3 regions of the Galactobacillus timonensis genome follow, and region 2 is predicted to be linked to each of the others. Evidence: a T-box and tRNA genes for the amino acid it is inferred to sense, from the RefSeq annotation. Region 2 holds a T-box; the other regions hold tRNA genes.
The links. A T-box is a leader RNA that pairs with one kind of tRNA and senses whether it is charged. The one in region 2 lies ahead of C1714_RS09890 (valine--tRNA ligase), so its partner is inferred to be a tRNA-Val.
Positions count from the first base shown of each region.

Region 1: it encodes a tRNA-Val, which carries the amino acid that the T-box ahead of C1714_RS09890 (valine--tRNA ligase) is inferred to sense. The anticodon was not compared.
Region 3: it encodes a tRNA-Val, which carries the amino acid that the T-box ahead of C1714_RS09890 (valine--tRNA ligase) is inferred to sense. The anticodon was not compared.

Region 1 is NZ_LT964739.1:918,817-923,830, forward strand. Features, by position in the region: gene C1714_RS04320 (DEAD/DEAH box helicase) at 1-1,984, shown strand, start outside; gene C1714_RS04325 (NAD(P)H-dependent oxidoreductase) at 1,981-2,556, opposite strand; tRNA gene C1714_RS04330 (tRNA-Val) at 2,616-2,691, shown strand; gene C1714_RS04335 (hypothetical protein) at 2,851-3,924, opposite strand; gene C1714_RS04340 (ISL3 family transposase) at 4,333-5,014, shown strand, end outside.
Region 2 is NZ_LT964739.1:2,081,319-2,086,332, forward strand. Features, by position in the region: gene ruvA (Holliday junction branch migration protein RuvA) at 1-575, shown strand, start outside; gene ruvB (Holliday junction branch migration DNA helicase RuvB) at 576-1,592, shown strand; gene C1714_RS09880 (SOS response-associated peptidase) at 1,589-2,152, opposite strand; gene C1714_RS09885 (hypothetical protein) at 2,172-2,528, shown strand; T-box leader at 2,502-2,703, shown strand; gene C1714_RS09890 (valine--tRNA ligase) at 2,747-5,014, shown strand, end outside.
Region 3 is NZ_LT964739.1:1,934,997-1,940,010, forward strand. Features, by position in the region: gene sufU (Fe-S cluster assembly sulfur transfer protein SufU) at 1-184, shown strand, start outside; gene sufB (Fe-S cluster assembly protein SufB) at 181-1,593, shown strand; gene C1714_RS09155 (5-formyltetrahydrofolate cyclo-ligase) at 1,593-2,117, shown strand; tRNA gene C1714_RS09160 (tRNA-Val) at 2,175-2,249, shown strand; gene C1714_RS13860 (hypothetical protein) at 2,258-2,482, shown strand; gene C1714_RS09170 (hypothetical protein) at 2,973-3,446, shown strand; gene C1714_RS14075 (hypothetical protein) at 3,549-3,719, shown strand; gene C1714_RS09180 (GNAT family N-acetyltransferase) at 3,914-4,762, shown strand; gene C1714_RS09185 (hypothetical protein) at 4,852-5,014, shown strand, end outside.

The DNA of each region.
Region 1 (5,014 bases), 1.2 Mb from region 2:
TCGTGATCTTGAAAGACGCAACCGGACGGCGGAACAGATTTTCCTGAACAGGCTGAAGCCGTGGTTCAACATCTATACGCCCCAGGAGCTGCGGGCGGATGAGGAGGCGTCGATGTACAACCTTCTCAAGACGGGGATTCCTGCTCTGCAGGATGTGGCGGAAGTGTATGTGAGCGATGCGCTGAAGCGGATGAATCTGGTGACGAACCGGCCGCGGTTCAAGGTCGGTGTCAGTGTGAAACACGACCTTCTGCAGCTGGATCTGGTGCCGGAAAATGTGTCGCTGGACCAGCTGGCAGATATTCTGAATCACTATGATCCAAAAAAGAAGTTCTACCGTCTCAGAAACGGTGCCTTCATTGAGCCTGACAAGGATCTGGGGGATCTGGAACAGCTGCGGGCGCAGCTCGGTCTGAGTGCGGCACAGCTGAAGAAGGGGACGGTGCAGCTGCCGAAGTACCGTGCCTACCACCTGTCACGTGAGCAGGAAGAAGATCCGGAGGCTCAGAAGTTTGACTTTGATGAAAGCTTCGGCTCCCTGGTCCGGGACATGAAGGATACGAGTGAGAAAAACTATCCACTGCCCGATATTCATGCGCAGCTTCGCCCGTATCAGATCGAAGGCTACCGGTGGTTATGTGCGTTGAGGGACAATGGCTTCGGCGGGCTTTTGGCAGATGAGATGGGTCTTGGCAAGACGCTGGAGACGATTGCCTTCCTTGCGGCCCGCAGCAGGGATGGTCGGACGCTGATTGTGTGTCCGGCATCGGTGGTGTACAACTGGGGCTCCGAGGTGCGCCGCTTTGCGCCGCAGCTGGAATGTCGCCTGATTACGGGGACGATGGAAATGCGCCATGAAAAGATTAAAGAAGCGGGGCCGAACGATATTCTGATCACGTCCTATGACAGTATGAAGCGGGACATGGAAGTGTATGATGCGATGGACTTTGCCTTTGAAGTGATCGATGAGGCGCAGTACATCAAGAATCCGGATACGCAGGCCGCTCAGGCGGTAAAGAGTATTCATGCAGGGTTCCGCATCGCTCTGACGGGTACGCCGATTGAGAACAGGCTTTCGGAGCTTTGGAGTATTTTTGACTATCTTCTGCCGGGGTATCTTTATAACTACACGCGGTTCCGTGATGAATATGAAAACCCGGTGGTGCGCGACGGGGATGAGGGTGCGGAGCTTCGTCTGAAGCAGATGATTGAGCCCTTTGTGCTGCGGCGTCTGAAGAGCAATGTGCTGAAGGATCTTCCGCCGAAGATTGAGGAAGTCAAGTATGCGGCACTGGAAGAAACGCAGAAGCAGCTCTATGATGCGACAGTTGCGCAGCTGAAGCTGATACTGGAGCGTCAGAGTGATGAGGAGTTCAGGGAAAATAAGATTGCGGTTCTGGCGCAGTTGACGAAGCTGCGGCAGATCTGCTGTGATCCGAGCCTGGTGTTTGATCATTATGATGGCAATAGTGCGAAAAAGGACCTTGCCATCGACATGGTGCAGGAAGCGATTGAAGGGGGACATAAGGTTCTGCTGTTTTCACAGTTTACAAGCATGCTCGACCTCTTGATGCGGAAGCTGAAGGAGAACGGCATCAATTACTATCTCTTGGAAGGAAAGACGCCGAAAGAGGAGCGGGCGCAGCTTGTGTCGCAGTTCCAGGACCTCAAAAACAAGGATGTTCCGGTGTTCTGCATTTCGCTCAAGGCCGGCGGTACGGGATTGAATCTAACGGCGGCGGACATTGTGATTCACTATGATCCGTGGTGGAATGTTTCGGTAGAAAACCAGGCATCGGACCGTGTGCATCGCATCGGTCAGAAGAACGTTGTGACGATTGAGAAACTGATCATGAAGGATACGGTTGAGGAGCGGATTCTGCAGCTGCAGACAGAAAAATCCGATCTTGCGGACCGGATTTTGTCGGGCGACGGATTCTCGAGCGCCAAACTGACGCGCCAGGATCTGCTGGGTCTTCTTTAACGGATGCGATAGGGTGCTCTGGGCATGGGTTCAAGCCCGGGGCGCTCATTTGTTAAGGAGGCGGCGGCCCACATTAAATTGACAGCGGCAGTACGCAGACGAATCGCATCTTCCTCGTTCATCACCGTGGTAATAACCATGCCATAGGGGCCAAAGATGCGGATCATCGAGGCACAGTTCAGAAGGTTATCGATTTCCGAGAGATCCATGCCGGATGCCTGACTGCGCGTGATGCCGATGACAGATACCGGCTTATGACGAAGAACGTCGGGACGGGATGTACAGAGACGTTTGATGAGATTGATGAATGTGATGTCTGGGCAGCCATAAAGCAGTGATGTCAGAAACAGTATGCCGTCACTGTCAGAGACGGCGTTGACTATATCCCCAAGCGCGTCATCAAATGTGCAGGAATGCGTACGCGCGCATTTGCCGCAGCCGGTGCATGGGTGCAGAGCAGAAGGAACAGAAATAAACTGAAGCTCTGCACCAGATGCGTCGGCCATGGGCTGGATAATATGATCCGGCCCATCGTCTTTTCGATCTTCCGTTTTCAGTACCAGGATCTTCATAGGTGGCCTAATTTCGCTCTTTCCATTTTACTGTCACCATGGTATTATTAACAAGCTATGAGTGCTTAGCTCAGTTGGGAGAGCACTTCCTTGACGTGGAAGGGGTCATGGGTTCGAGTCCCTTAGCGCTCACCATTTATAGTCTGGAATGCCGCATAACAGTGCGGTTTTTCTTTACTCTTGCGAAATTCGTATAGTAATTCGTAGAAATTAACGATGGAAAGCAATGCTGATTAAAGAGCATCATACGAATGAAACGCATTGTCTGGTTAATTACGGGCTGATTAGCTCAAGCTATTTTTCCTTCTCTTGAATACCGCTTTTCAAACCTGGGAAAAGCTTTATCAATTCTTGCTCGAAAGTTCCATTTTTTGAATATTTCAAAGCATCACACTTGCGAATAATATTCTTTTCAATCGTTATATTGTTGCTGAATCCAAGAATGTAGGAAAGGCAGATCCGATAGATAATTTCAGTTGGTGTAAGTCCATAAACCTGCTTTGCAAAGATATGATTCAGTCTCTTTACAGGGTCGGGATAGAGTTCCTGAAGCCTTGGGCTGTTATACAGACGTTTAACAATTTCTGTGATATACATTCCCGACTTCATATAGAGATCTGCAAAGGTAACATCATCGCGATCAAAACAGCCAGGATTCTCTTTCTCGAGCAGGTCAACCATTTCCTTGACAACCTTGCGGGGAGTGAAGATCTGGTTGGTCTTCTGGGGCGGAATATAATCGAAAATATCTTTCTGGTTCGTTTCATCAAAATAGTTGGAAAGCTTATTCTTCAGATTCATGAATTCGGTCACTGAATCGTTGAATACAACTCCATCGAACAGATGCCCGGGATAGTGTTTCGTCGTGCCATCATTTGCTTGGTAATCACCACCATCGCGAAGGAATCGGAATTGCTCCAGACTAATGCTCGTAACTTCAATGAACACGTTATCAGGGACAATTGCATCGAAGTTCTCAAGCGTAATCTTGGCATCACTCCCATATGCCATAAGAAATGATGGAATGGTCCTCGCAAATCCACGAAGAGGGCCGCGAACTTCATCCTCTACAGAATCGTTTTTTCGCTGCTGAATAGCCGTTTCCACATGTCTGACTGCATCTGTTTGAGCAGTGGAAACGATTGTGTTGATGACGCTAACCAGGTCTTGACTGAAGCTTTCTTCTGCCTGCTTCTGCATCGCGTCAAACTTTTCATTGATTACGGCATCCTGTTCCGCAGTATCGCTTTTATTGAGCTCTTGCTTTCGCTCTGCCTCCCGATTGCTCTGTTGAACATTGAAATCGGTAAATTTGTGTTCAACTTCAGCATCCACTGTGTTGGTGATTGTGCTATTCAGATTCTTCAAGTCCGGTCAGTCATTGATGATTCCTATATCAGGAAATTTCAGTAATTGCAGCAGAGATTACTCAGAATGCGTGATTTCAATATATCATGCATGCATATCCGTGACCAGTGGGTTTATTTCCATTGATTCAGTCCCTCAAAGCTATCAGCAGAAATGCATGCAGACAAAAGGGCTGACAGATTGCCAGCCCGACGTTAATTGTCGGGTCTCCAAAATCCTTGGGGGAGTGAAGTTTGGGGGACCACTTTGGGGGACCTCCTGAATTCAACTTTGGGGGACCGGGATTCATTTGAATTTTATTGACATATTTCAAGAATAAAAGGAAAGAGTGACCAGCGGGGATATACCTTGCCAGCCACTCTTTTTCGCTCCTATCATGGTGATTGCTGAGTCAACGACGAAGGAGCGATGATTAACAAAGAAAGTATAACAAGGATTTTGAGACTTGGTGATGATTCTGCAGACGTCACCGATGTTCAGATAAGCAGCGACACTATTGAGGTCACTCTGCAGAAGAAAGATCAGGTGATGTTCTGCCCTGAATGCGGATGCCGGATGGAATCTAAAGGTATTCGTGTGCGAAAGGTAAACCACCCTGTCATGCAGGACGGCTATAAGCTGATTCTGCACGTCAAAGAACGCAAGTGGCACTGCCGAAACTGTAATTTCTATACGCACGACCGATTCAATTTTCTGGAGGACTACAAGCAGAACACCTCGCTGGTCCCGATCATGATCGTAAATGAGATGAAAGACCTGCATGTCACGGCCAGGCAGGTTGCTGTACGCTTCAATGTATCAGATACCTATGTTATGACAACATTTATGCAGTACGTGAATATGCCCCGCCTGAAATTCACGGAGGCGATCTGTGTGGATGAGGTTCACATGGTATATGACCGTAGAGATCTGTACAGCCTGGTAATCATGGATTTCAAGAGCGGTCAGGTGATTGATATGCTGCCAAACAGCTATGAGAGCACTTCACAGGAATACTTCCTCAATATCCCGAGGGAAGAGCGTGCAGGCGTCAAGTATCTGATCTGCGATATGTACAAGCCATATATCAATTACGTGCAGAGATACTTCT
Region 2 (5,014 bases):
TCGCTGCCATCGGGGCGGACTGGGTTGTCATTGAAAACAACGGGATGGGATGGCAGGTTGCCTACCCCCATTGTGATCGGGTTCATCTCAAGGATGAGGTTCAGATCTTTACCTATCTGAACTATTCGGATGTGGATCTGAGTCTTTACGGTTTTGAAAGCAGCGAAGAAAAGGAGCTGTTTCAGCGCCTGATTTCGGTCAAGGGCCTTGGCCCCAAAACAGCCATGGGCATGCTGGCGAAAGCAGGCACCGAAAAAATCATTCAGGCTGTGGAAACCGGCGATGTTTCGGCTTTGAAAAAAGTGCCGGGCATCGGAGCCAAGACGGCGAGCCAGATTGTTCTCGATCTCAAGGGCAAGCTTGTTCCGGTTGCTCAGAAGAATACGAAGGCCGATACCGTAACGTATCCGCCGGAAATCGAAGAAGCTCTGCAGGGATTGCGCAATCTGGGCTGGAAGGGCAGTGAGATCAGCGATGCGGCTGCCTATCTCAGCTCACTTGGACTCCATACGACCCAGGAATATCTCAAGGCCGGCCTGCAGTATCTGAATAAAAAGCGGACAGGAGGAATGTAAATGGACAGCGGCGATGAAAATATCATGTCTGTACTGCCTGAGGCAGGGGACAACGAAGAAACCATTCGTCCCCAGACTCTGGATGATTATGTCGGTCAGGAAGAGCTGAAGAACAATCTTCGTATTTTCATTCAGGCCGCTCTGCAGAGAAACGAATCTCTGGACCATGTCCTTCTCTACGGTCCTCCGGGACTGGGCAAGACGACGCTTGCCTACATTCTTGCCAATGAGATGCATGCCCATATCCGTACCGCCAGCGGACCATCGATCATGAAAGCCGGTGATCTTGCTTCGGTACTTTCGGTGCTGGAGCCGGGGGATGTACTGTTCATTGATGAGATTCACCGTCTTCCCCGTCAGGTGGAAGAAGTGCTGTATCCGGCGATGGAGGATTTCTGCCTGGATGTTATGGTCGGCAGTGAAGGCAGTTCACGGTCCGTGCGTCTCGATCTGCCGCCGTTTACGCTTGTCGGTGCAACGACGCGCTATGGCGATCTCTCTTCGCCTTTGCGGGACCGTTTCGGCATCGTGTCGAAGCTTGATTATTATACGGTCGAGCAGCTGTCCAAGATTGTGACCCGTTCGGCGCGGGTGATGAATGCGGAAATTGATCCGGATGCGGTTGTTGAAATCGCGCGGCGTTCCCGCGGTACGCCGCGGATTGCCAATCGTCTGCTGCGGCGGATCCGCGACTTTGCCCAGGTACTCAGCGGCGGCCGGATTACGAAGGAAATTGCCGCCCAGGCGCTTGATCGTCTCCATGTGGATGCGCTGGGGCTTGATGAAGTTGATCTTCGGTATCTCCATGGCATCATTGATCGGTTCCATGGCGGTCCGGTCGGGCTGGAGGCTTTGGCCAATGCGATCAGCGAAGAAGCTGTGACGCTGGAGGATGTCTATGAGCCCTACCTGATCCAGATCGGCTTTATCAACCGGACGGCACGGGGCCGTGTTGCAACAAAGGAAGCCTACGAGCATCTTGGCATCGAAGGTTCCTTCCAGAATACATTGTTCTAGGCACGCTCCTGTTCACGATCTTTCAGTGAAAGAGCAGCTGCCTGCTGAATCGTGCCGGCGGAAAAGAAGGCGTCGGCAGAGTCATGATCATAGGCCAGCGGCATGCGGTCATGAATCTCTGCGGCTTTTCCTGAAGCTGCCTGGGTCAGGATGACAAAGCTCAGACGGCCATCGGCTTCTCTGTGAAGCAGGCCGCCCAGGCCGATCGTTCCACGCTGATGTAGAAAGAGATATCGGGTATGGTCGGCTGACCATTCATAGTAGCCGCCGGCATAGACCAGGCAGCGCCGGCAGCCCTGAAAGAAGGGGCTGGAATCGGCGGTCTCGGCGCGGGCATTGATGATGAGACGGGCACTGCGTGAGGCAAAGCCCCAGCGGGCAAGGGTTGTATGGTAGCGGCCGCTGATGTCTCTGGTAAAAAGAAAGGCGGTCTGGCCGGGTGCGATTTCGCCGCGCTGCAGCAGCGTCAGTTCCTTGTTTGTGAGATGGTTCTTTGCCTGATCAATCAGTTTCTGAAAGTCTGGATTTGCGTTAACATCAAAGCTGTATCTTCCGCACATGGTTTCAGTTTAGCAAAGTATGTCGAAAAAGAGTCTGAAGAAAAACCCGCGTTCCCAGCTGGCCCGGATGTACCGGCGTCTTTATTTCTTTTCCTTCGGCGTTTTTCTGGGCATTTTCGGAGTCGGGGCACTTGTTCTTTCCATTGTCAATCTGATTCTTGAGACGCGGCCGACGCTGCGGATTGTGCAGTATGCGGCATTGATCATCGCTGATTTCTTCTGGTCGGGATCGCTTGTCAGTAGGCGCTTTTCCAGTTTTCTGAGGAAAAATTATGAGGCGCCGTCCCTGGATCAGCGCTCGACGGGAGAAATCGTATTTGAAAACGAAGAGGAAGACCCATATAATACCAGCAGAGCTAAGAAGCGGAATAAGTAGCTTTCTTCCAGGCAGCAAGAGAGAACGGTTATCCGGTGAAAGACCGTCTGTTCGATGAAAGTGAAGTCCTCCGTGAGCCGCTGCAGTGAATTCATCAGTAGCTGCGGCCGTATCGGCACGTTACGCCTTTGAGAAGCAAGCAAGGTGGTACCACGCAAGTTCCGGCGTCCTTGAGAGGGGACGCCTTTTTATTTGCTGGATTTGACAGGAGAATGAAGATGAAGAAAGAACTCGCCGCAAAGTACGATCATAAGGCTGTGGAAGACGGCCGTTATGACAAGTGGGTCAGGGCCGGCTATTTCACGGCCGGGGACAAATCCAAAGACCCGTTTACAATTGTCATTCCTCCTCCCAATGTGACCGGGATTCTGCACCTTGGTCATGCCTGGGACAATACGCTGCAGGATATCATCTGCCGCTATAAGCGGATGAAGGGCTATGATGTTCTGTATCTGCCGGGCATGGATCATGCCGGCATTGCGACGCAGGCAAAGGTTGATGCCCGCCTGAAGTCGGAAGGTATTTCACGCTATGACATCGGCCGTGAAAAGTTCCTCGACCGCGCCTGGGAGTGGAAGGAAGAATACGCCGCTACGATCCGGAAGCAATGGGCAAAGCTCGGCAACAGTCTTGATTATTCAAGAGAGCGCTTCACTATGGATGAAGGCTTCAACAAGGCGGTCCGCCATGTCTTTGTGACGCTGTACAACGAGGGGCTGATCTACCGTGGATGGCGGATCATCAACTGGGATCCGGAAGCGCGTACCGCCCTCAGCAACATTGAAGTCATCTACCAGGAAGATCCGGGCAAGATGTACTACATGAACTATGAGACGGTTGAAGATCATGAACATTTCATCGTCGCAACAACCCGTCCGGAGACGATGTTCGGCGATGTGTGCATCGTCGTCAACCCCAACGATGAGAAGCGCAAGCATCTGATCGGCAAGCACTGCATCAATCCGGCCAACGGCCAGCAGCTTCCGATCATCGGCGATGACTATATCGATATGGATTTCGGTACGGCCATCATGAAGTGTACGCCGGCTCACGATCCCAACGACTTTGCGATTGCGGAGCGTCACGGTCTTGACAAGCCCATCTGCATGAATCCGGACGGAACGATGAATGAGATCTGCGGTAAGTATGCAGGCATGGACCGCTATGCGTGCCGCGATGCACTGGTTGAGGATTTCACGCAGCGCGGCGTCATGGATCATATTGAAAACATTACGCATCAGGTTGGCCATTCGGAGCGTACACACTGCGTCGTGGAGCCGTATCTTTCCCAGCAGTGGTTCGTGAAGATGAAGCCGCTGGCCCAGGATGTGCTGGATCATCAGAAGGATCCGGATTCGCGGATCAACTTCTATCCGGAGCGCTTCAACAAGACCTTTACACAGTGGCTTGAGAACATCGAGGACTGGTGCATATCGCGTCAGCTCTGGTGGGGGCACCGCATTCCTGCATGGTATAACAAGACGACGGGTGAGACCTACGTTGGCGAAGAGGGGCCCAAGGATCCGGAGAACTGGACGCAGGATGAGGATGTTCTGGATACCTGGTTTTCTTCGGCACTGTGGCCGTTTGCGACGCTGGGATGGCCTGAGGAAACCGATGATTACAAGCGCTACTATCCGACAAGCACGATGGTGACCGGCTATGACATCATCTTCTTCTGGGTTGCGCGCATGGCGTTCCAGGGCCGTCACTTTACGAAGGAGCGTCCGTTCAAGGATGTTCTGATCCATGGTCTGATCCGCGATTCGCAGGGCCGCAAGATGTCCAAGTCGCTGGGCAACGGAATTGATCCGATGCAGGTCATTGATCAGTACGGTGTGGATGCGCTGCGTTTCTTCCTGGCGACCAACTCGACGCCGGGGCAGGATATGCGCTACATTCCGGAAAAGGTGGAGGCTGCCTGGAACTTCATTAATAAACTTTGGAATGCGAGCCGCTTTGTGCTGATGAATCTTGATGAGGACATGAAGCCGGAAGATGTGGACCTTTCGCATCTTTCAGAGGCGGATGCCTGGATTCTGGCGCGTCTCAATACGGTTCTTGATCATTTCAACGAGAACATGGAGAAGTATGAGTTTGCGCTGGTCGGCAACGAGCTGTACAGCTTCGTCTGGGATGATTTCTGCAGCTGGTACATTGAAATGAGCAAGGCGTCGCTGCAGAGTTCGGACGAAGAAGTGCGCAAGGCCGCAAAGAGTACGCTCTTTGTGATGCTCAATGCGATCGTTCGTCTGCTCCATCCGTTCATGCCGTTTGTGACGGAGGAGATCTATCTGGCTCTGCCGCATGAAAAGGAATCGATCTGTCTGGAAACCTGGCCTGAGAAGGTGGCAGGTGTTCCGATGAGGCACATTGCGGAGATGGATCGTGTGGTTTCGGTAATTTCGAAGCTGCGTGAGCTGAAGAATGACAATGGTCTGAAGCCTTCGCGCCGTCTGTCCTTCATTCTGAAGGATCTCGATGGA
Region 3 (5,014 bases), 150 kb from region 2:
AGAAGCCGATAAGATTATCGACAACTACTTCAATATGATTGAGGAAAAGGACTATGATCCTTCTCTTCTGGAGGAAGCCGTTGCGATGAAGAATGTGCACAAGCAGGCCAACCGCATCAAGTGTGCAACCATCGGCTGGAAGGCGATGAAGGAGATGCTTGAGGAAAGCGAGGAAAAGAAATGAGCGAAGAAAACAGAGACGATATACTGACTTCGCAGGATCACTACAAGTACGGCTTCAAGGACAATGTGAAAGCCGTTCTGGATACCGGCAAGGGCCTGAATGAAGACATTGTGCGCGAGATCAGCGCCTTCAAGCATGAGCCGGAATGGATGACGGAGTTCCGTGTGAAGGCGTTCCATACGTTTGAGTCGATGCCGATGCCCAACTGGGGACCGGATCTTTCGGAGATCAATTTCCAGGATTTCACCTATTACAAGAAGGTTTCGCAGGAGGCCGAGAAGAGCTGGGACGATGTGCCGGAAACGGTCAAGAACACCTTCGAGAAGCTTGGCATTCCGGAGGCGGAGCGCAAGTACCTGGCAGGAGTCACGACGCAGTACGAGTCGGAAGCGGTGTATCACAACATGCTGGACGAGGTGCAGAAGAAGGGAGTCATCTTCCTGGACATTGACAGCGGTCTGAGAGAATATCCGGATCTGTTCCGGAAGTACTTTGCGACCATCGTTCCGCCGACGGACAATAAGCTTGCGGCGCTGAACAGTGCCGTATGGTCGGGCGGCAGCTTCATCTACGTTCCCAAGGGCGTGAAGCTGGAGAAGCCGCTGCAGTCGTATTTCCGGATCAATTCGGAATCGATGGGTCAGTTTGAGCGTTCAATCATCATTGTGGATGATGGAGCGGAATGTTCCTATGTAGAAGGCTGCACGGCGCCGCAGTATTCGAAGGATTCGATGCATGCGGCCGTTGTTGAGGTATTTGTCGGCAAGGGTGCGAAGTGCCGTTATTCTTCGGTGCAGAACTGGTCGGGCAATATTCTGAACCTGGTAACCAAGCGGGCGAAGGTCGATGCGCACGGTACGATGGAATGGGTCGATGGAAACATCGGTTCCCGGATTTCGATGAAGTACCCGGCCTGCATTCTGGCCGGTGAATATGCGCACGGCATGTGCATTTCCATTGCGGTCGGTTCGAAGAACCAGTTTCAGGATACGGGTGCGAAGATGATTCATCTGGCGCCGCATACGAGTTCTTCGATTGTTTCCAAGTCGATTTCGCGCAATGGCGGTGTGACTAATTTCCGTGACTGGATCCGCTTTACGCCGAAAGCTGATTACAGCAAGGCGCACATTGAGTGCGATACGCTGATTCTCGATGATCTGTCGCGTTCGGATACAATTCCTCTGAACATCAATGACAACGCAACATCGACGATCGAGCATGAGGCCAAGGTTTCCAAGATCAGTGAAGATGAGCTTTTCTATCTGATGAGCCGCGGTCTTTCCGAACAGCAGGCGACGGAGATGATCGTGATGGGCTTCCTGGAGCCCTTCACCCGTGAGCTGCCGATGGAATATGCGGTCGAGCTCAATCAGCTGCTCAAGATCGATATGAGCGGTTCGATCGGCTGATGAACAAGGAAGACGCAAGAAAGCTGGGAAGAAATCTACGCTCCTCATTAAGTAATGGGGAGCGTGCTTTTGAAGAAGAAGCCGTTCTGTCACAGCTGAAGGAAATCTGCCGGGATGTAGAAGTCATCGGCTGCTATGTTTCAGTGAAAGATGAGCTGGATACCAGGCGTTTCATTGCCTGGTGCCTGGAAGAAAAGAAAACGGTGGCAGTTCCGAAGGTGGAAGGCGGTACGCTGGGGTTTTACCGGATCGAAAGCTTTGAAGATCTTGTTCCGGCTCCGTTTTCTATTCTTGAGCCGAAAAACGGTGCCGGGAAGATCAATCTTTCCTCCATCGGAATGATGATTGTTCCGGCGCTGGCCATTGACTGTGAGGGCAACCGTGTCGGCTATGGCAGGGGCTATTATGATTCCGTGCTCTCTGCAGGCATGGATGCTGTCGGCATTATCTTCCGCGGGCAGCTGGTGGACCGGATTGATGCGGATCCATGGGATGTGAAGCTGAGCAGAGTCATCACCGGTTGAGGCAGGGATCCAAATTCACTGGCGGCAGTCAGTGAAGGATGGTATACTGTTTGCACTGGTTGCTTAGCTCAGCGGGAGAGCATTCCCTTCACAGGGGAGGGGTCAAGGGTTCAAACCCCTTAGCGACCACCATATCTTCAGTGGCAGGGCCACTAGATAGATTTTGTACCTATCTAGTGGCCTTTTTTCATCTTTTCAAGGTTTGTGATTTTGGTTTGTGGATTTGGAAAGAGGTGATGCTGGTGATGGATAAAAAGGGTAAAGAAGATCAAAATTCTGAAAATCCTGCGGATAGCAAGAGCAGTGGTAGTGAGCTTGGCCTGATGCTGTATTGCAAATTCACGAAAAAAATACGTATGCGGTAATTCCGGGGCGAAACACCCTGAAGGGCAGGAGGCTTGAATTTTGATGAACCAATGCACCCATTGGGTGTAAAATTCTGGCGGTGAAGCATATTGAAATAAGAGAAATGAGAGCGATGCTTGGAGATACGCGATCCGATTTTTCTGAGCGTTATAAGATCCCGGTACGCACAATTCGGAATCTCAATAAAATATGAAGCAGGGAATCATCAGGATTCTTTGCCTGTTTATATTGCAAGGAGTTGTGATTTTCACACTGCATATATTGGAAACAGACGCTGTATAATGCTTACTCCGTCAGAAGAACTTGCCACACTTCCGGCATTGAAAAAGCAAAAGCATATTTGACGACTCCTTTCAGAGGATAACAGTGTTGACGATAGTTCCATTGTTTTATCTTTTGCTAAATTAAACAAGATTTGGTTCACTATACGTTTTTTGTGCGCCCTAAGTAGGAAGCTGTCATTTGAAGCCATAAAGATGGAGGCCAACTATGAGAGTTCCCGAAGTGATTCGTAAATTCTTCAACCTTACGGATTCCCAGCAGGATCGCGTCATCCGTATCGTTAATGACATGGCGAATCTGAATGATCAGCTTGCTGGGACCGAACCTGCAGTATGCCCTAAATGCCATTGCACGGATGGATTTACAAAAGCTGGCTTTGAGCACATTAAACATACGGGCGGGAAGCGTACTGGCAATCCTTACGCCACTAAGCAGATCTATCGCTGCAAGTCCTGTGGCAAGCGCTTTGTATATGATTCCGGAATGATGACGCATAACCTCAAGATCACGCAGGAAGAATTCGTTGAGATTTGTAAGGATGCAATTCTCTGCGTACCGATGAAGAAGACTGCAGCCAGACTGAATCGGTCCATACAGTGTGTATTTGAGAACCGTCATAAATTTCTCTGCTTCCTTGAAAAAGCTCTGGGCAGGAAACAGAGAAGCTGGCAGGAACCGTAGAGCTTGATGAAACGTATGTTCTTGAGTCTCAGAAAGGAGCCAGATCAATCAAACGTGAGGCACGTAAAAGAGGCGAAGCCAGCCACTACAGAAGCATTTCCCATGAATTATATTCGGCGGTACAAATTGAAAGAAATCATCTATCCATCAATCATTCTGGCAATAGCAGCCGTTGAAGGAAATGACAATGCTTTACGAAGATCTGAGAAGGAAGCGATTCCTGAATTTATGCGATTCAACATCGTAGAAAATGATATCCGCGATGTTGCCTGAGCAGAGCGTAGAGTTTACAAATGGCCGTTTGTCTTAGTCTTCCTGCATATTCCTGCCTGTGCAGGAGCGATGATGATCCGTTGTCCGGTGGCATGGATTTTGGAAATTTTCAGGGTGGCGAATCAATGACAGGCAGCGGATATGGTGTAAAGTAATGCTGTAGGTAGCAGTCAGGATAGGAAGGGATCATTACGATGGCAGTCAATCTGAAACAGCTGGTAGATGAAATATCGATGGTTGATGAGGATCAGGATATCTGGTATTCCCCGTCGACGGAAGAGTTTTACGAACAGGATGATGATGTTCCTGAGGATGCGGTGCAGCTGCCGACCAAGATGGAACGCGATGATTACGGCATGATCCGTGATTTTGCGGAAAGCCGTACGGGAGAAGAGCGTGATTGGCTTGTCAATGCGATCTCGGGCCGCGGTGCCTTCCATCGGTTTCGCTCGGTTCTGCAGCGCTTCGGTATCGAAGATCAGTGGTACCGGTGGCAGGAGAATGCATTGATGGACCTGGCGATGGGCTGGTGCGAAGACAACGGTATTCCCTACAGCTTTTCCGGTGCAGATGTGGATCCTGAGGATGCGGCTGACGAAGAAGCAGAGGAAAGGGAAGCCCCTGTTCAGTCTTCTTTCAACGAAGCTGCGGTATCCTGGCGCATTGTTGAAATCAACCGGAACAACTACATGCGGCTGCTGATGCTCAAGAAGGATTTTGAGGGATGCGATGTATCCCTTTCGCAGCAGGAACTTGAAAATGATCTTCGCTCCTTTCATGTGTATGCGGCTTCGCTGCGTGGGCAGTTTGCAGGCTATCTTGAGGTAAGTGAAGACGGTAAGGTCAGGGAAGTATACGTGGATCCTTCCATGCGCAGAAAAGGTGCTGGAAAAGCTCTGTTGAAGAGTGCCTCAGAGAACTATGGTCCGCTGGTCATCCATCTTCCGTTACAGTTCAAGGATGCCAGGGGCTTCTTTAGTGCATGCGGATATGGACGTGAGGAATACGTGGATCTGTATCCGGATTCTGAAGAGACGAAGTGAAATACGGGCAGTTCTACGAAGATGTGGGGCAGATTTCACGCATTATTCAAACATTGACCGTATACTATAAAAAACCCAGGAGGTTTGTTATGAAGAAAACAGCTGATGTAAAAACGCTTGTTCCGCAGATCTTCTATATCCTGAGCATGGTTCTGACGGCGCTGTTCATCTTCGCGCTTCGCAGCTATCTTGCTTCGGCCGGTGTGTCGGCATCTCTGCTTTCGAAGCAGGTGATTGTTGATATGATCGCTT